Regions from separate parts of the Halioglobus sp. D3-4 genome, predicted to be linked through region 1. Evidence: predicted binding sites of a transcription regulator. Region 1 holds the regulator's gene; the other holds the start of a gene.
What was found. Region 1 encodes FNR, which switches genes on or off when oxygen is low (the NO sensors DNR and NnrR bind a similar motif). Its sites were predicted from a motif close to TTGATNNNNATCAA; they were not measured.
Positions count from the first base shown of each region.

Region 2: the regulator FNR is predicted to act here: its motif matches at 3,817-3,830, upstream of AC0L6S_RS01775 (Tll0287-like domain-containing protein).

Region 1 covers NZ_CM147907.1:1,525,925-1,536,058, reverse strand. The annotation lists gene AC0L6S_RS06670 (Yip1 family protein) at 56-658, opposite strand; gene fnr (fumarate/nitrate reduction transcriptional regulator Fnr) at 778-1,533, opposite strand; gene hemN (oxygen-independent coproporphyrinogen III oxidase) at 1,605-3,041, opposite strand; gene AC0L6S_RS06655 (hypothetical protein) at 3,228-4,247, shown strand; gene AC0L6S_RS06650 (helix-turn-helix transcriptional regulator) at 4,272-5,447, opposite strand; gene AC0L6S_RS06645 (DUF1631 family protein) at 5,460-9,581, opposite strand; gene AC0L6S_RS06640 (SDR family oxidoreductase) at 9,737-10,134, opposite strand, start outside.
Region 2 covers NZ_CM147907.1:407,717-417,850, forward strand. The annotation lists gene AC0L6S_RS01760 (PEP-CTERM sorting domain-containing protein) at 1-42, opposite strand, end outside; gene AC0L6S_RS01765 (response regulator) at 449-1,090, opposite strand; gene AC0L6S_RS01770 (sensor histidine kinase) at 1,083-2,930, opposite strand; gene AC0L6S_RS01775 (Tll0287-like domain-containing protein) at 3,201-3,755, opposite strand; gene AC0L6S_RS01780 (VWA domain-containing protein) at 3,941-6,112, opposite strand; gene AC0L6S_RS01785 (DUF4437 domain-containing protein) at 6,433-7,281, opposite strand; gene AC0L6S_RS01790 (SDR family NAD(P)-dependent oxidoreductase) at 7,281-8,087, opposite strand; gene AC0L6S_RS01795 (zinc-binding alcohol dehydrogenase family protein) at 8,116-9,153, opposite strand; gene AC0L6S_RS01800 (LysR family transcriptional regulator) at 9,258-10,134, shown strand, end outside.

The DNA.
Region 1 (10,134 bases):
CTATTCCAATATAAAAAGTATGCAAGGTAGTGGCAGCGCTATCCGTAGCGCCCGCTCAATCGGTAAACGCCGGTGCGGCGCCGAAATCCCAGAGGATCACAGAACCGACCATCAAACAGATCAGAATGACCAGTGCGATGGCCAAAACAGCGCTGGAAAACAGAAAGCCGCGCTCCTCGGGGATTTTCATCACAATGGGTATTCCAAGATACATCAGGTACACCGACCAGCTGACAGCGACGACGCCGATCAGCATATCCAGCCACAGCACCGGGTAGAAACCGACCGCGCCAGCGAGAAACAGCGGCGTAGCCGTCAGGCCAATAATCGCGATGCCCCGCACAGTACTGGATTCCGCCCCGTAGGTGGCCGCCATCCAGTGCACGAAATAACCAATGATCGCGACACACGCGAGCATGGTCAGGTAAAAGAGGATACATATCTGGCGAGCGCTTTCACGTGTCAGGCGTATGGTTTCGCCGTGATCGCCGACTGTCCAGCCTATTTCTGTGGTGCCGTAATACCATGCAACAGCGGGCAGTATTGCGAGCAGGCACGGGTAGAGAAGCAGAGTACGCAGGGTATTCTCACTCATTGCGGCAACGGTGTGCCACTGTGTAGTGGGCCTGACCAATAAACCAAAGGTATGCTGAATCATTGGGGGCAGATCTCCCTCGTTGGAGTTTTTATTTGACGACAATGCCGTTTTGTTCTACCGAGTAACATCGGTATTTGGTGCGGGCAGAGTTGATTGAGAAGCGTGGTTTGCATGTGTACTCAGTTGGCTACATTCGCCATAGCTCGCATGGCCTGGGCATCAAGGATTTCGATCTCCTTGTTATCGACACGAAGAATCGCCAGCTTCTGCATGCGGCTGAAAACACGGCTCACGGTCTCTACTGTCAATCCCAGATAGTTGCCGATATCGACCCGTGACATCGGCAGGCGGAAATGGGTAGCGCTCAACTTGCGGCGCGCATTGCGAGTGGAGATGCTGAGCAACAGGGCCGCGACACGTTCATCGGCGGAATTTTTGCTAAGTAGTGTGATTAACACCTGATCTTCAGTGATTCTCTGGCTCATCAGTTGGAAAAAGTGGTGCTGCAGGTTTGGCATCAGGGTGCTGAGCCTGGACAGGGAGCTGAACGGGATTTCGCACACGGCAGAAGTTTCCAGTGTTCTTGCCGATGAATCGTGCACATTCTTACTGATGCCATCCATGCCGACGATTTCGCCCGGAAAGTAGAACCCCGTGACTTGCTCGCGGCCGTCATCGGTTGTCTTGTAGGCTTTTAGCGTGCCGGAGCGCACGGCGTACACAGATTGAAATTCGTCGCCCTCACGGTACAGGTGTTGCCCCTTCTGCAATGGTTTGCTGCGCTGGATAATATCGTCCAATTGAACGATGTCGTCATCTTCCAGGGTGAGGGGCAGGCATATACTGTTGAGACGGCAGTTTCCGCAGTTCACCCGGTACTCGTGCTGGCAGGGTATGAACTCTTCATCGGCTGGAGTTGAGATGTTGGAAGTCATCGGGCTTTTCCCTACATAGCGTAGGGGCGAGTATAGAGGATTTCCAGTGTAGGCTAAACTATCCATAGTCGTTAAATTGTCGCCGAAAAGGTTTTTGCAGAAGCGTCGATTACCCGGGTATCCAGATAGGCATCAAACAGCATGCATATATTGCGCAGGAAGGGTCTACCGAGTTCCGTTATCAGGATTTCATCGGAGCCTATCTGCAGCAGGCCGTCCGTTTCCATTTGGCGCATCCTGTCGATTTCGCGCCGGAACCTCGCGTTAAAGTCGACGCCAAAGCAGCGATTGCACTCGGTAATGTCCAGCTTGAGTTCACAGATCAGGCTCATGATGATAAACCGTCGTAGTTTGTCCTCACGGCTTACTTTAAAACCGCGGTACGCGGTGGGCCTGCCCTGATCAATCGCCTCGTAGTAAGCGGCGAGGTCGCGCTCATTCTGCAGGTAGAAATCACCCAACTGGCTGATCGCGGAAACCCCGAGCCCCAACATATCTTCGGCGATATTGAGCGAATAGCCCTGAAAATTACGCTGCAAACGTCCTTCGCGCTGCGCGATGGCCAGCTCGTCCTCAGGCAATACATAGTGATCCATGCCGATATGGAGATAACCAGCATCCTGCAGCCGCTGGCTGATAATACATTGCATCAGTAACTTCTCATCCGGTGTTGGCAGGGCCAATCGGTCTATCGCGCGCTGGCTGCTGAAGCGTTGCGGCATATGGGCATAGTTGTAGCAGGCGATGCGATCAGGCTTCAGGCCAATAACCTTTTCCAGCGTATCACCTATGGTTTCGCGGCTCTGATGGGGCAGGCCATAAATCAGATCAAAGCTCAATGAGCGAAAGTTGTTGTAGCGAACGTTCTCAACTAATGGCGCAACCTGTTCGTAAGGCTGAATGCGATTGATTGCTTTTTGCACGAGGGGATCAAAATCCTGTATCCCGAGGCTGATGCGATTGAAACCCAGGCCCTTGAGCAGAGCGATGGTATCGAAGTCCGTTACTCTGGGGTCGATCTCAATAGAGTATTCCCGGTAGCCGCTGTCGAGCAAGCGGAAGTGACTGGCCAGTAGGTGCATCAGCTCGGTCAGTTCGCCGTTGTCCAGGTAGTTCGGCGTCCCGCCACCCCAGTGCAACTGGGTCACGGGTCGACTACTGCCGACCACAAAAGCTTGGTGTTCCACCTCTATTTTGAGGCGACGCAGGTAGTTTCGAACGGCGTACTGCTCGCGTGTGACGACCTTGTTGCATCCGCAGTAATAGCAAATGTCATGGCAGAATGGCAGGTGAACATACAGTGACAGTGGCGCGGTTTTACGCTCGTCATTATTGCACAGCCAATGCGTGTATTGGTCGTGGGGAAAGTCCTCGCGAAACTGTGGCGCGGTGGGATAGGAGGTATAGCGAGGCCCCTGACAGCTATACTTTTCTGCCAGTGCACGCCCAGCCAGAATCTCAGAGGCTGTCCGGTCAAGGTGGCTCACATCCGTGGGCAATTGCGCCATGTCCAACTCAGTTTGTCATGTCTGGTAGCGACGAAGGCCTGACAATAACAGGGGATCGGAATCGTTTCGTTGATTCAGGTCAACAGGCTAAAGTCCTGGCTAACTCTGGTTCCCACAAGTTGTGCCTACCGCATACCTGTAATAGACTCCGCGCGATTAGTGAATTCCCGAGAGCGAAGCGTAATTGTGTCCAATCTCATCCGGAAGCTGAGCCTTTATGGCGATCATCTTCTCAGTAGAAACAAATACCTGTCGCGCCTCAATAACAGGATTCTCTCCTTCAAGGAATTAGAGTCACAGCCCTCAGAACGTGTCATTGACGCGCGAACCGACACCATCTCGGTGGCCAGTTGCCGTGTGCCTGAAGTCGAAGCATCAGAACTCACGGTTGAATTCCTGAAGCAGTCGATGCGAGAGAGTGGGTGTGTCATCGTAAGGAATTTTTTTGATCAGAATGACGTGAAAACGATGAAATCGTATATCGACTACTCTTTTTCCGTAAGAACTCGTGGCCGTGGCCGACTCGGGCGATATTTGACTAAACAATGCGATATCACCCCGGTGCTAAAAGAAACAAACGACAGCATCGCGATGAAGAAGAAATCCAATCCTACCTATGCGAATACCGTTTCCAACGGGGCAAAACTGGGGCGCTCTCTCGGCCTTGGCGGATCGATCCTGACAGTGAAAATGCCGAATGTGGTCGAGAAACTTCTCGATCTGTTTGAGCGGAAGTCGATGAAAACCCTGCTGCGCGACTATTTCGGTAACACACCCTGTGTGTCCGTTTTCAAGTGGACGTTGCGAAGATCGCAGTCGCCGGCCGAGCCCATCGATTTTCATCAGGATGGTGCCTTTATGGGGGAGGAGATAGCCAGTTTGAATTGCTGGATACCCCTGTCGAATTGTGGGCCCGGTTATGACGTGCACGGGTTGGATATTGTGCCGATAAGATTGATGCAGAAGTTTCGAACCGGCTCTGGCGTAATGGACTGGACTGTTGCAGCGCAGGCGATTTTGGATGAATACCCGGAAGAGGTCATCAAGGCGCCGACATTCCGCGAGGGTGACCTGTTGTTTTTTGATCACCTGCTACTGCACAGAACACAGTCGCTTTCCAGTGCTGAACAGCCCAGATATGCGATCGAAACCTGGTTCTTCGATTCGCTAAATTTTCCTAAAAATCAGATTCCCATGAGCTGGTAAATGCAATCCTGCGCAGTGTAATGATCAGCCCAGAGAGGCCACGCTTTTCAGTACCAGCCGGACCAGTTCTGCCTGGCGCGATACGCCCGTTTTAGCGAAAATGGATTTTAACTGCGCTCGTGCGGTGTGCTGTGAGATGCCCTGAGCGGTGGATACCTCCGCCAGGCTGAGGCCGCGCGCCAGCAGGGTGGCGAGGTTTGCTTCCGCTGGGGTTAGTTCAAACAACTCCCCGAGAATCTGGCCTGAGGTTGACTCTTGTAGATCTGGATCACTGATGAACACAGCGACTGAGGGGCTAGATTGCCCCTTGCTCCACTGCGAGGCCGGCACAGGCCGAATCACCAGCCCCAGATCGGCGCGCCCGGTCGAGCGCGGTACCCGCAGAGCGCGCACCAGAGATGTTTCTCCACGCAATTGTGCCTTGATAATAACGGACAGCGCCTGTTGTAATTCCTTGTTGATATCCCTGCCTTCGATATGCAGGCAGCCGTCCCGGAGGCTGAGACCTTCACCCTGATCGAGTAGCGCCTGGCCCACGGCATTCGTGGTAAGTAGTCGGCCACGCTCGTCGAGGATGATACTGGCTACCGACAGTTGATTGACGGCACCTGCGTAGACGTCTCTTTCCGACGTCATGCGGTTCAGCCTGGCGTAAATCTCTATTGCCAACCGCAGGTGTGGCGTCAGGGCATCAAGCAGGGTGCGTTCCCGTTTCCCGAAACGCGATTCAGTATCGCGCCTTGCGAAGCGCAATCGGGCCAGCATACCGCCCGGCTCAGTGGTGTCCACGCCGAGAATTCTGAACAGCCCGATGGGTTTAAGGTAGTGCAGGTAGTAATCCGAGCTCAACAGCTCTTTGTCGGGCAGTATGTCCGCCAAAGCAATGACTTTATCCGGAGGCAGGTTGACGAATGGGTCCAGCGAAAAAAACTGTTCGCGGTAGGCGCTGGCTTCCCAGTCGTTTGGGTCGGCGAGTCTTGTATCAGAGTCTGCGCGTGACGGATCAGGGCGTACACTGTTCAATATCACGCCCTGGTCGTCTTCTGTTGGCGGGCGCAGCACGAGCGACACCACCTGGGCGTCCATTGCCTCACGCAGTGCGGGCAGGGCCGCCTGCCACGGTTGCTGCTCCAGTGCGCCGCGATATATCAGCTCAATGAGACGGCTGAAGTCCTGATCGATCCGGCTGGATGGCTTCACTTTCAGTTCAGCTTACTTCTCGAGGTTGGACAGGTCGGCGGTGACGTGCGCCAGCGGCTTGGGACGGCCTATGCCCCAGCCCTGTAAATAGTCGACTCCCAGTTCCTCTAGCTTCACTATGATCTCATCGTTCTCGACGGATTCTGCAATCGTTTCCTGACCCAGAAAGTGCGCGAGATCATTAATGGAGCGCGCCATCGCGTAGTCGTTGCGGTTGGTATGAATACTGGTGATAAAACTACCGTCGATTTTTACGTAGTCGACGGGCAACTCACGTAGATAATTGTGACTGGCTGGGCCAGTGCCGAAGTCATCGATGGAAAACTTGCATCCTATATTCCTGAACGCTCGCACAAAATCGGACGCTTTGATCAGGTTGGAAATCGTACCTGTCTCGGTGATTTCAAAACACAGGCGGCTAGTGCCCACACCGAATTCAGAGATTTTTTCCAGCAGGTATTCCATAAAGCTGTCGTCCGTCACGCTGGCACCCGAAAGGTTGATGGATAGATTGGGGACGACTTTTTGCTCATCCATCAGCTGGCTGATCCAGGCAAAGGCCTCACGCACTACCCAGCGGTCTACCAGTGTCATAAAGCCGTAGCGCTCCGCAGATTGGATAAACTCCTCCGGTGATGCCACCGATCCGTCCTTGTTGAGCAGACCCAGTAGTAGTTCATAGTGCAGTGTGGAACTGCTGCGATCACCGATGGCCGTTTGTACAATGGGTTGCGCTCGAAGAATAAACCGTTCTGACGCCAGTGCGCTTTCAAGATCCTGCCGGCTTTGTGATTTCTGGAGCTTGTAGTCACTGATGCGACTCTGTTCCTCCTCAAAGGTGACTACCTTATTCCGCCCCTGTTGTTTGGCGTGTCGCATTGCTGACTGTGCATCCTCGATGACCTCCTCGACGGAGGGACTGTGCTCAAGAATGGGTGCCACGCCGACGGAAACAGTAAAACTGACATTCTCGCCTTCGATGTCCATGGAGCTAGCTTCGATATCGCTGCGAATTTGTTCCGCGATCTGTGCCGCTTGCTCCAGCGTTCGATCTATCAGCAATACTGCGAACTCATCGGCTTCCATTCTGGCAGACGAGGCTTTCTTGCCGTGCATCTGGGCCAGCAGCTTTGCAAATTCCAACAGCACCTGATCGCCTGTAATACGATCGTATACTTCGTTAACCAGTTTGAACTGGTCGATGTTCAGGTAGAGGATCGCATGCTGTGAGAGTTTTGACTGGCTGTGCTGCAGTGCGCGTTGCATCTGTCCCATGAACGCTTTGCGATTGATCAGTTTGGTCAGCATGTCGTGATTGCGGGCGAAGCTGAGCGATTTTTGTACGTGCTCCAGAGCGTGGTACATACTCTGGTCGACAACAGAGAGGTTGTCAGTCGGCGCCGGAGGTTGCGCGCCGCGGCTCAGCAATCTCGCCAGCTGAATCGCACTTAGATCGCCGACTTTTTGTCCCCGCTCGTTGACGAAAATAAAGCGGTCGCGTGTCGGGCTGATCCAGGCGAGTTGCATGCGTTTTTTGGTGTCGTTCTTATCGCGGTATGTCAGCCAGTTGCCATAATCCAGTTGCTCGACGCGTTTCACCCAGCGCCGCAGGCGTGGCAGTTCATCGACTTTTGCCCGAACCTCGGACGGCTCCGGTCCGGGACTCAGCCGTTCTGGATCCACGGGCGCGGATTCGATGTTGATATTTCCCGCCAGAATACCGCGCAGCGTATCCAGCACCTCCTCATGACTGATGTTGGTGGGCAGGGCGCTGGAGATCTGCTGGTTGATCAGGTCGATAAAAGGCTCGGCTTCGAGGCTACGCTGCACGTGCATATCGTCGCCGACATCGCCGTGTGTCTGTTCGTCCAGCCACACGCTCAAGACGTCCAGTGTCCGCACCTGCTCAGCCCAGGCCTCGCTGTCGGGGCCATCCCTGACGTGCGTGAGTACCAGTAGGTCGCGCCATCCATTCTCAATCAGGTCCAGTAGTACCTTCGGTGCTCTCGGTGGCTTGATCCGTTCATTGATGACATTGCTGACTTCTCGCCTGGCCTCGGCCACCTTGTGCTGCCCCTCCTGCGTGCGCACCACACGATCGACATTGCGCGCCAGTGCGCGCTCCTGCTGAGCCGTCAGTACGTCGATTTTCTCAAGGGCAGCGTCAAACACCGAGTCGTCGTTTTCATAGTCCGCGAGAATCTCTTCGACGATCTCGTTGATACGGGTTTCCAGCGCTTTGTTGGGGAAGTTGGCAGAGGAGGCGAGACGGGACAGTTTATTGACCACGTTGCGAGCGGTGTTGGTGTGATCGACAAAAAATTGGGGATCTAGCAGTGCCAGTTTGGCCAGCGGGATTTGCAGGTTACCCAGTGCCGGTTTTACTTCGGTGCTCACATCCAGTTTGGATTTGATTGTACCGAACAGGTTGTCAACCATATCCAGCTGGTTGAGGCTGTCCGCAGTCAGGCCGCTGCTATCTTTCAGGCCGCGAATATCGTCCTTGTTACTCGCCAGGTATGCGCGCAGGGAGTCACTTTGCTGCACCGCTTCGCGCGCCTGTGAATTCCGCTGTAGCGCGCTGAGTGCCTTGGCAATGGACTTGGCGTCAGCCAGTCGGCTTTGGTCAAGGTCTGTGCTCGCCACCGTTGCACCGTCCCAGGTTCCGCTCATTGCAGTACCTTTGGCCAGTACCCGGCCCTCGGCCAGGCCCTCCGCCTCGCGTTTGAAGTTGAGTGCGTCGACCACCGAGCGATACAGGTTGGCGGGATTTACATTGCTGAATGCCCCGCCCATTGTCGCGCCCAGTTGTTTCTCGGCCTCATTCAATTCTGTGATGGCGGAGGTCAGTGGCTGGATCGCCGCACGCGTGGCATTCAGTTGCGCCTCGGATACGTATTGTGGTTGCGGCTCCGAGAGTGATTGGGCAGTTGAGGATGATGGCTTGTGGGGTCTGTCTCTGCGGATCAGGGGTTCCGGCCTCGTGTCGAGGGGGGCCTGCTTCAGCAGAGAGCCTCTTTTTTCTATCTCCGCCTCTATGTCGGGTAGTATCCCTGCTTCTGCGAGGAGGGTGTTTAGCGGCAGGTAATAGCCGTCCATATCGTGAATGAAATGTTTGGTGAAAAAGTCGTAAATTCCAGGTAGTACACTGTGCGGGACATCCTCATCCAGTAGTGCTCGCTGGAACGCCCGGCAGATTTGTCGAATATGGATGGGGGAGCGAACTTCGTTGGGGTCAAGGTCGACAAGCGTCGCCAGACGCAATGTCAGTGCCTCCAGTGAGATTTTATACAAACTCTCGCCAAGCAGTACCATACGGTCTATTGCGAGGAAATCTTCATACTCCTGCTGGTCTATCAGATCCAGTTCGTCGGCGCTGCCTATCTGATAGCGCCACAGATGATCCTCAGTGTGATCCGGCGTGAAATCGCGGAAGTAGTTTGAAATGTGCAATCTGACCCGGTCAACGACGCTGTCTGCCCGGCGGCGCAGAAAACTAGCCGCTTCAAAGTGGAAGTTTTTTTCACCTTCACGCGGCCTGCTGCGAGAAGCGCACTCGTGTAGATAGGTGGTCAATTCGCCGAAAAAGGGTGTCAGTGCCGATTGCAGTTTTTCCAGACTTTGCTTTTCCACCTTGTCGAGTAGAACAGCGTATTCCGCCGTGGCAGCGAGCGTTTTCGACGCGACGGTGGCGGCGGCAAATGTTGCCACCTTGCCCGGTGCCGGTTTTTTACCTGCTGTCGCACCTACCTTGTTGTTGGTGACAGGTGAGGCCGCCTCAGCAGGCGTATCGTCCTCGGCGGACTGTGCCTGTTCAATAGCGCTCAGATAGAGCGTGGATAAATCGGCGTTCGATGCATCGAACTCCAGTGTGATGCTGTCGTGATAGAGTCTGGCGATTTTAACTTTGGCATCGCCAGGTGGGTGCTTGAGTTTGCTGGTGTCGGTGATTGAGAGCGTGATAGCAGCGTCCACTGCAAGGTTGAACAGGGCTTCAGCCGCCGCCGCATCCAGTACGGTTTCCAGTTGCAGGCGCCCGTCAGACAGTGACGACAACTGTCCAGACAGCTGCACTTCATCGCCCAGCGCAAGTGAAGCGGATAACTTTGCGGGCTGTTGCTGATCGTTAGGCATTGGGCCTCGAATTTTTATGCGGTGGTCGAAACTCGACGAACATTGGCAGAAGTATACCTTGATCTGCCAGTGTCACAACAACCCCCCCGAATGGGTGGTTGGCCTGGTACGCGGTTTGCGATATTGTCTTGCAAGCCGTTCAGAAATGACGGTTACTATCCGCTGTTGGCGGCATCCAGAAACGCCGGTTTCTCGCCGCCGCCGTGGATGGCAAAGTTAGTGCCACTCACATACGAGGCCATTGGCGATGCGAGAAACAGGCAGGCATTGCCAATGTCCTCCGGTACGGCCATCCGTCCCAGTGGAATGGTTGCGCCGACCGCGGCAATACCTTCTTCGTCGCCATAGTGTAAATGCGCCTGCTCTGTTTTGGTGAGGCCTACCACCAACGCATTGACGCGCACTTTGGGCGCCCATTCAACGGCCAGCGAGGTGCCCAGGTTCACCAGGCCCGCTTTGGCGGCGCCGTAGGCTGCGGTCCCTGGAGACGGACGAATAGTGCTGACACTGGCGATATTGATGATACAACCACCTTCATCCTGCTGCTGCATTA
Region 2 (10,134 bases), 1.1 Mb from region 1:
AAATAAGGTCGCTAACAAGCACTTCGGTAGAATCCTTTTCATCGTTTTAACTCCAACTTGTAATCATTAAGGTGAAAGAGAAAACTGTTTCTCACTCACGGTGGTGCTGCTAGTAGAGCGCAGCAAGAAGTATTCCAACTCAGCGAATGGCGCTTAGTAACAAAGACTTGAAGAGCTATTATTATTCCCGGTGCATAGGGAGGTCGGCTCTGTAAAATTTGTGGACGATATGCTGAGTACTCTTACTCAAGAATAAATTGCCGCTCTTTCTGCTTGGAATTGTTTGTAGATTTCTTAGCCCTAAATAGTACGAAAAACATACAAAAATACGGGCTTATTCTCATTCTGGAGTTCTGCGAAATCTCATACTGTAAAAATTCCTGACTACCCTTAAGTACTTGTACTCAAGCGAATACGTTATTTCCGCATGATGTCTGTACTCATTTTTCTATAGCCAGGCCTGGTTCTCTATGGCGAGTTTCAACAATGTGTTTGAACCACTGATGCCAAGCTTTTTGCAGATATTTGCCCGATGGTTTTGAATGGTCCTTATACTCAACGAAAGGTGTTTGGAGATTTCCTTACTTGTTTGGTTTTTGGCTATCAGGGATAGAATCTCCTTCTCTCTGCTACTGAGTCTCTCCAGGTCTTTGCGGGTTACCTGGGTTTGAGGCATTGCAGTCTCAAAACCATTGCCTACAGACTTACTGACATACTCTCGCCCGTGCATGATGTTGTACAGGCACTCCAGCACAATTCGGTCAGGATCTGTCTTCAGAATATAACCTTGAGCGCCCCTGTTTCGCGCGCCAGTAACGAACTCTGTGTTGTTGTACATGCTGAATATAATGCATCTGGTATCAGGTGTTTTCGCCTTAATGCGCTCAAGAGTTTGTAAGCCATCGATTTCCGGCATGGCGATGTCTAGCATTACGCAGCCGGGTCGAATTCGGTGTATCAGGTTTAGAGCTTCCCACCCGTTATCCGCTTCAAATACGTCGTCGTAAAGGTCGCTCTGTGAGAGGATCAACTCTCTTACGCCCCTGCGAAAAAGTGGGTGGTCGTCGACAAGTAAAAGCGTTCTATCCATTGAGCTCTCCTTCGCTACGGTATGGGAGAATGATTGTAAGCGTGGTGCCACTTTCCGGGCTGGATTGGACATCGAGTAGAGCTGCCAGAGCTTTGCAGTGTTCGTTTAGAGTGCGAAGTCCAAAGCGCCAACTTCTGGATGATGCCATAAATCCCTGGCCGTCGTCCTTTATAACGAATCGAATCTCACCAGTTGTCTTGCTGGCTTCGAGTCTAACAATGCACTCAGTGGCCTTTGCATGTTTAATGATATTGGTGGTGGCTTCCTGTACAGCTCGATAAAGTAATAGCTGCGTATCTTCGCTAAGGTAAATATCTTGTATGTAGAGATTCCAGGTGATACTGGTGCCAAAGGTACTCTTCAGTAATGCGGACAGAGCCGATTCCAGTCCGAGATGTTTGGCAATGCGTGGGTGTGAGAGATGAGAGATGTTCCGTATGTCATTAATCGTGGTACTGAGCTTTGTGTTAATGTCGTCGATCCTGGCGGCGAGGCTGAATTGTTGCGGTATATCTGCACTACCAAGTTGAGAAATCTTCCGCTGAATAACAACAAGGTCGTGACTGACACTGTCGTGAAGTAGTTTGCTGATCTCGCTTCTTTCATGTTCTCTGGCCTGTATAAGCTGCTGGGCCAACTCTTCCTGCACAATCCTCTGCGCTCTTTCTGACTGCTCGTTTTCGATGCGCAGTTTAGCGATTCGCTCTGACAGGCCTATTGAGAGAACAATTGCTTCGAAAATAATCCCCACTGACATGCTGAAATCGGTGTATGAATAATATGAGATAAGGCTGGCTTGAAAGAGTAGCGCCAGTACGATAGTGCTGAACAATATGCTATAGCCCACCAGTAGATACATAGTGGGTCTTATGTTGTGTCGGAATACCCGAATGATGACAAAACCAATCGTAACCATCGAAAATAGGTTTAGTCCATGAAGAAAGTATTGTGTATATGCGTATTGCGGAAGCAGTAATGTGGGAATGCACAGTAAAGCGGTCCATGCGATGCAACGCAGTGGCGTTATCAGGTTTGGAGCGTATGACTTTAGATCGAGGAAATATATGACGAAAAATATCATAAAGAAATTCGTCGATGCTATGGCGAGCAGCGCAATACGAGTAGTGGCGTTCTCCAGGTCAGGCCAGAGATACTGCTGACCTATCCCGGTGGTAGTTGCCTGTACCAGAGAGAACGCAAGAATATAGAGAACATAGTATAGATAACTTTTATCGCGGAGAGAGACATACACGCCGGCGTTATACAAAGCGAGAATGAAAATGGAGCCATAGAAAATTCCGTATAGGAAGTACTCATTTTCCTCAGTAGAATCTCTATCCCGCTGGGAAATTACTTCAATAGGCAATATTAGTGGCGTTTCACTAGCGATTTTGAGATAGAATTTTGCGCTCCCTGGCGTTGGCACATTCAGGGGTATAGAGGGCTTTCTGTAGCTGAGGGGCCAATCGTTGAAAGCCACTTCATCACCAACCAGAAAACGATCAACGCTACCGTCATCATGAAGGATAAACGCTTCAACTCGATCAATATTCGGGAAATTGATTTCCAGAAACCACTGGTCCGCGTCGCGGGCTTCCTTCAATTCGATATCACCAAATATCCAGTGATTCCCTCGCCCTACGGGTATATCTGCGTTATCGAAGGGTACGAAGCGACCCGTTGATTCAATGCTTGCAATGAATTCGTCGAGGTTTAGCGATCCCTCTGAATCGTAGTGGTAATTAGTTTTTGAAATCTCAACTTGCGACTGAACCCCTGCAGAACAAAGAAGCGCGGCCATCATCAACAATAGTCTGACAGTTGTTCTTTTTCGTGGCATGAATGGGCAACTCTAAAGGGGCATGCGGTTACTCAAATATCAGATGATGCATCTACGAGACTCTTTTCTAGGTATATGTACTCATAGGGCCTTGGATATCATCCCAATCTGTTTCAAGTAATATTACGTCAGATTATGCCAGCTCAGCCCGCAAAGCGAAATTACACTCCACTTCCGTTAAGGAGGGAGCGATATTTCCGTGATCAATTCCTCGGGGATTTTATACTTGGTGTTCTGCATGGGCACGGCATGTCTAAAGGACAAACCGTGCTATAGAGTGCCGGATATGCTGATGGCACCGCGCACCTCTCCCAGTTTGTAACCGGTGGCCCAGTCATCCGGGTAGTACTGCTCCAGCGTCTCCTGAACATCGTCGGCCAGGGCTTCACCGTGACACACCAGGCATAGAGGTTCGACCACCTGGGCTTGCATGTATCGGTACTGCCCGTTGCTGACTTCACCGTAGTACAGAAGCTCTGGTGCGGTTCCCGTGGCCTGTTTCCGATCAAAATCCAAAAGGACTTCGCGCTCCCACGCATCTGGCACCGCCCGGCTTGCATTACGTGATTTGAGACTGACGCGCTTTACGAGCCAGCCTGGCTCGGCGCTCAGCGCATCGGCGATCCCGGGTGCTATGTCCGCGCATACGGCGATGGCTTGTGTCGGGCCGCCCGCAGTCATGGCCTGCTTGAGTTGTGGCTTCAGCATGCCGACAAACCTGTCCGCCAATGCGCGGGCCTGTTGTTGTCGTTCATCGGCGGTGTCAGCCGCGATGGGTACGGTATAGCCGATCGTTAGAAATGCGATGTAAATTGCTATCCGCATGTGATTGTATCCGCTGCCCATCCAGGAGTTTAAGCATACATTCCGTTTGCGCTGCTATGCCATGATCTAGCTCAAGCGCCTTTGACTAGCAGGAATGAGCGATTCGACGCACGCTGAACGAGTATGAACGCCTCAACACACTCGTGGATGATCAGGCGAGAGTCAGGTTCTCCTTGATAATCCCGTCAGGGCAATTCGACGATTGCTGTTTCCTCGGACTTTATCTCAGCTATCGCTTCAGCGGTCTCCCCACCCAGGGAATACTCCACTGTATAGAGACCAGGTGGCAACTCCAACGCCGCACCGTTTGTCATGCCACGTGCTACCGTCGCGCCCTCACTATCCATTATCTTGAAGCCGGTTTCGACCGACTGTCTGATAGCTGCCGCCAGTTCATCGGCATTGGAAGCGCTCAAGTACTGTCCCCGGCCCAGTGCTGCCCAGCTTTTGAATGTCTCTTGCAATGCGTCATCATCAATGGCATAGCCTACGATATTAACTTTGATGTCCCACCCGTTGTCGCGTAGTTGCCTGATCGCCAGGGCAGGGTCGCCGTCGCAGGTCTCTTCGCCGTCAGTTACCAGAATGATTATGCGCTCGCCGGTAACGTCCCCAAGGTCCTGTTCGACGAGTGCCAGGGATTTGCCGATAGGGGTCTTGGCCAGATTCATTGCCTGGATGTTCTCAATGACTGCGATGGCTGCCGGAGGGTCAAGCGGGCCGAGGGGAATATCGAGGTCAGTGCGGCAACTGCCACTTTCCCTGTGACCAAACACCCTCAGTGCAAAGCCGGTTTCCGCAGGAATGGTATCGCGGATCAGTTGGGTCAGGGTTTCCCTGGCGATTTCGATACGCCGTTTGTCGCCTTGCTTTTGTAGCATACTGCCTGATGCATCCAGTATAACTTCAACGGCAGCGCCGTCACCAAAGCCGTTGGATAGGTCACGGGTAACCTGCACGTAACCGGGCTCTTGGGCGGCGGGGGTGATGGTAATTGCTCTGGTGGCCAGTTCACGTTTACCACGCGTGCGGTAAACCAATTGGTAGTCTCCCGGTGTTTTGGGGGCTGCCATTTGTACGTGATTTTCCAGTGGGTCGATGTAGCGGTAGGCCAGTGGTTTCTCCTCTGCCGGATCCATTACTCCTATCCAGTCGCCTTGATTACCCGGGCCTTCCCATTGAACGTCAAACAACAGTTTGCTTTGCACCTGTGCAGGGGCGTCAAGCGTCACTGTCACTTCCTTGACCGTCACGGGCGAGCGCGCCAGCACACGTTTGCTCTTGGTGGCGTACACTACATCATAGTCGCCCGTTTGTTCTGGCATGATAAGGGTTACTGCATTGTCGGTCGAATTACCGGTATACGCATAGCTGCTGCCCTTGATGAGACCGCCATCACGGGCGGCCAGGGCGATATAATCGCCGCTATTGTTCGGCCCGCTCCAGTTGACCACCAGATCGGAGCCCGCGCCGGCTTGTGCTTCGGTTGTAATTTTTGCGTTGGTGCTGGTAATCGCGATCGGCATTCGACCCAGAATCTTACCGCTGCGCGTCACATAGACAATATCGAACTCGCCAGCCTGTTCTGGCAAGGCGATACTCACCGCGTTGTTTTTGGCGTTACTGGTGTAGACATAGTGTGCTTTGGGGATGCGTTCTCCGTCGCGCTCGGCGAGAGTGATGTAATCACCGCTGTTGTCAGGTCCCTCCCAGGAAACGGTGACGGCGCTGCCAGCAGAACCCTCATCCGGACCGATCAGGCTCGCGCTTACGCCAGTGACCTGTAATGGTACGCGCGCCAAAACCGTGGAGCCGGTTCTATAGATAATATCGTAGGTACCGGGCTCCTCAGGTGCGGTAAGCGCCAAGGTGCCATTCCTGGAATTGCCGGTGTATACATAGGCTGCCCCTTTGCGGAGATCGCTGGCATCGGGCTCCGCCACGCCTACATAGTCGCCCCGGTTATTCGGGCCAGTCCAATTGATGTCGAAACCGGCGCCCGCTGGAACTGATTCCGGTGTGTCCACCGAGGCTTCGACCATTACAACGGTGATTGCGTCGCTTGCCAGCGTCTCGCCGTTTGCCTGGAATTTTACAATATATTTACCCGGCTCTTCCGGTGCCAGCATCGACACGGAATGGCCTTTTGCGCTATTGGGATAGCCAACGCCTGAACTGCGGACGACCGAATCATCCGGCTTGTAAATACGTATACTCGCGCCTGAGGTGTCGGGGCCGCTCCAGATAATATCGATAGAGCCCCTGATTCCTATCTCATCAGGTACGTCCAGAGTGGTTTCTGCAGCAAATGATGAGGCGATGAAAAATGCGGTGATAAGAGCGACAAGAATCTTCAAAGGGTGCTTCTCCTCTATCTATTATTGCATTCTCCTGCCAGTTGAAAATGGCAGGCAGGGAAGATGAATGTGCCTGAACCTGGCTAAGCATAGTATATCGGCGCTGTCGAAACAAAATACTCGATATTGCTATGTTGCCTGCAGAGAAACGGAAGAGGAGGAGGGCGATCTATGTCGAACTGATCGACCCTGCTCGCTACACAGTGGTGATAGCGAACTTTGCTTGTAAGTTGGGGGAGTCTGATTCCCCCAACTGGGTCAGGATAGCTGGGTACTTTGTTGCGTTTTTCAGCAGAGCAATCGGATGGATTTTCCTTCGCCTATTCCGTCAGGATATCGAATGTATCGTCGCTGCGAATATAGAGCGTCAATGCTTGCCCGGGCTTGGCAGATATCTCGTGTACGAAATCGCCAGTAGAGCCAAAGCAACTTCCGGGTTCCAACGTCTTCGTGACTTGCTGGCTTTTGTAGTCCAGCTCTCCCTCTATAACGACTGCCCTGAATTCATCCGCGTTGGTACTGATATTCCCCGCGAAGCCTCCCGAGAGTTTCAGCATCGTGCCGCGCAACCTACCCTTCGCGGTATCTCCCCACAAGTAGGCGACTCGAATGTCGGATGGCACGTTTTCATCAGCACTGGCCGGATCCAGCCAGACAATATTGGACGGGTAAACATTCACTGGCCGTTCGCCATTGTCATATGCCTGCTCGGTAGGCTGCACAAGGTAGGGGCCACTGTTGATTTCGATATAGGCGACGTTGTGTTGGCCGTTGGCTGCTGTCACGTGGGCCTCGCCGGCCGGTTGTGTCCAGAATGAGCCAGTAGGCAGCCACATAGCTTCTGCGTCGGGGTCGTCGTTATGCAGTTCGCCCTCAATAACGACACCACGGTAAGTGATGTTGTGAATGTGGGGCGGCGAAGAAAAGCCCTCAGGAAACTGCAGCAGAATACCCGCTGCTGTATTCTTCGTTCTGTCGCCCCATAAATCAGCAGCTCTGGGGCCTTTGTCACCCCTGGCGGGGTTCAGGTACCCCCAGGTTACGTCATCTACTGATACTACCTCTGAACGGGGTTCGGGTATTTCGGCACGGGCGGTCACTACAAGGCTAAACGTCGTTATAGCCAGTACAGCGAATAAAGCCAGGGCGGAACTTTTTCTGGATTGCATCATAAGTCTCCCAAGATATTTTCAATAGCGCTTACGACTGCAGTAATTTTTTGCCGGCTCAGCGCATCGGGGTGCGGATTGCTGAATGCGCCTGAGTCATTGTCAAAGTACTGTCCGGAAGCATCTGCAAATTCTTCCGTCAGGGCGGCGCGGCACAAAATGTCTACGCCTTTTGACAGATCGCCACCGGCGACGCCAAACCCCTCTTTGAGCATTTTGCTGCCGAGCATCGAACCGGGGTTCACTGCAATTATCGCTGGCCCCGGACGCCCCAGCTGTTGTGCCGGCTGAAGAGACCACATGGTGAGCGCCAGTTTACTTTGCGCGTAGGCTTCGAACGCATCGGGTATCTGAAGGCGGCCGGCCAGTGCATCGATGTTCACTGGAGACTGGGCGGCGGACGACAGATTAATCACGCGCCCGCTTTCGCCTAACAGTGGCAGCAACCGCTGCGTCAACAAATAGGGAGCGAGAGAGTTGACCGCAAAGCGTACATCCAGTCCGTCGCGGGTTGTCGGCTCTGCAACCCGAAACACACCGGCGTTATTGATCAACACATCGAGCTTGCTATGCTGCTGCGCTATGGCCCTGGCAAATGTTTCCACCTCAGCCATAACAGACAGGTCGGCCAGATACTTCTCGACGAGCGGGTTGCCTGCCTGCCCGGTGAGCTCGGTGTACACCTGATCAAGCTTTCCTGCATCGCGCCCATGCAGCAGGACCCTGTGCCCCTGCGAGAGCATTTCTGTCGCGGTGGCGAGGCCGATGCCATCAGTGGACCCCGTAATAAGAATCGTTTTTCGCATTGGTAATGCTTCCTCTGGGGCGGCGTGTTTAGAAACCTTCCAGTACGATTTTCCCGATAGCGCGACGAGACTCCAACTCAGAGTGTGCCAGCTTCAGGTTCTCGGCATTAATTCTCCCCAGTGTCTTGCCCGCTGTGGTTTGAATAATACCCTGATCAACCAACTCCGCGACCCGGGTCAGCAAGCGGCCTTGCTCGTGCATATCCGCCGCTTGAAACATCGACCGTGCAAACATGAACTCCCAGTGCAATGACAGGCTCTTGGGTTTCAGCTTAGCGACATCAAATGTCTCTGGGTCGTCGATCATCGCGATTTTGCCAAATGGCACGAGCAGCTCTGTATAGCTGTCGAAATAGGCATCTGTGCCATTCAGGCTGGCAACATGGGTCACCTGGCCTACACCGTCACTGTCCGTAAGTGCTTCGAGTTGTGGCTGCAGGGGTTTGCTGTGATCGATGACATAGTGCGCGCCCAGTTTTTTGACCCACGCTATTGAGCTTTCACGCGAAGCGGTGGCGATGATGGTGGCGCCGGTAATTGCTCTGGCCAACTGCAGCAGGATAGAACCTACTCCCCCCGCCGCGCCGACCACCAGAATGACTTCTGCGGAGCGTGCTGTGGAATCCGGGTGTTGCTGCGCGATGCCCAGATGTTCAAACAACAGTTCCCAGGCGGTGATGGTCGTCAGTGGCAGTGCTGCGGCCTCGGCATTAGACAGGCTCTTCGGCTTGCGCCCCACCAGTCGCTCATCCACCAGCTGATACTCGGCATTCCCGCCCTGGCGATTGAGGTCGCCCGCGTAAAACACCTGGTCGCCCGGCTTGAACTGCGTCGCAGATTGTCCTGTCGCCACGACCTCACCGGCGGTATCCCAGCCGAGTACTTTGTACTGACCGGATTCGGGCGCGACATTCTGGCGAATTTTGTAATCCACAGGGTTCACCGCAACGGCATTCACCTTGACGAGCAGGTCATGCCCCTCGGCATTGGGTTGGGGCAGGTCGATATCGAGCAGCGATTCGGGGTGCTCGATGGGCAGTGATTGTTGATACGCGATGGCTTTCATGGGTAGGTCTCCAGTGCTTGAGTAACTGGAGTGCAGGATATGGCTTGATCATATCTCTATAAACAGCATAATAAACGAAACATTATCAAAAAATCTTAGATAATATGCTTCTGGAAGACTTACAAGTCGTACTCAAGGTGGCGGAGTTCCGCAGTATCACGGCTGCAGCCACGCACCTGGATATGCGCACGGCAACGGCCAGTGCCGCGTTGAAGCGCGCGGAAAAAGCGCTGGGGGCAGAGTTGTTCATTCGCACCACGCGGCAGCTTCGCCTCTCCAGTGCCGGTGAGCGTTTTATCCCGCAGTGCCAGCAGGCGCTCGCCATGCTGGAAACGGCCCGGCAGAATATACGCGATGATCTGGATGTGGTGGAAGGGGAGCTGCGTTTGTCCCTGTCATCGGATCTGGGGCGCAACCTCGTGGTGCCCTGGCTGGATGACTTTATGATGACCTATCCCGACGTCAGCTTAAAGCTGAATATCGGCGACAGTAATATCGACTTCTATCGCGATGCGGTGGACGTCGCACTGCGCTACGGGTCTCCCAGCGATGCCAGCCTCTACGGCTTCAAAATCTGCAATGCACCGGCACTATTGTGTGCAACCCCAGATTACCTCAAATCGCACGGCACGCCGCAACACCCACACGACCTGGCGGCCCATAACGGCTTGTTCTACCAGCTACACGACATTATCTACGACGACTGGATATTCACGCGCGATTCGAGCGACTACAAGATCAAAATGAGCGGCGACCGTGCGGCCAATGACGGTGAACTGGTCAGGCGCTGGTGTGTTGCGGGTAACGGCTTGGTTGTCAAATCCTGTCTGGATATGTCGAATGATCTGCTGTCGGGGAACGTGGTCAACGTCATGCCTGAGTATCAACCGCGCTCAACGGAACTGTGGTTGATCTGCCCGAGCAGGCAATCCATTACCCCCGCCGTGCGCCTGTTGCGGGATATGTTGCGGGAAAGATGTA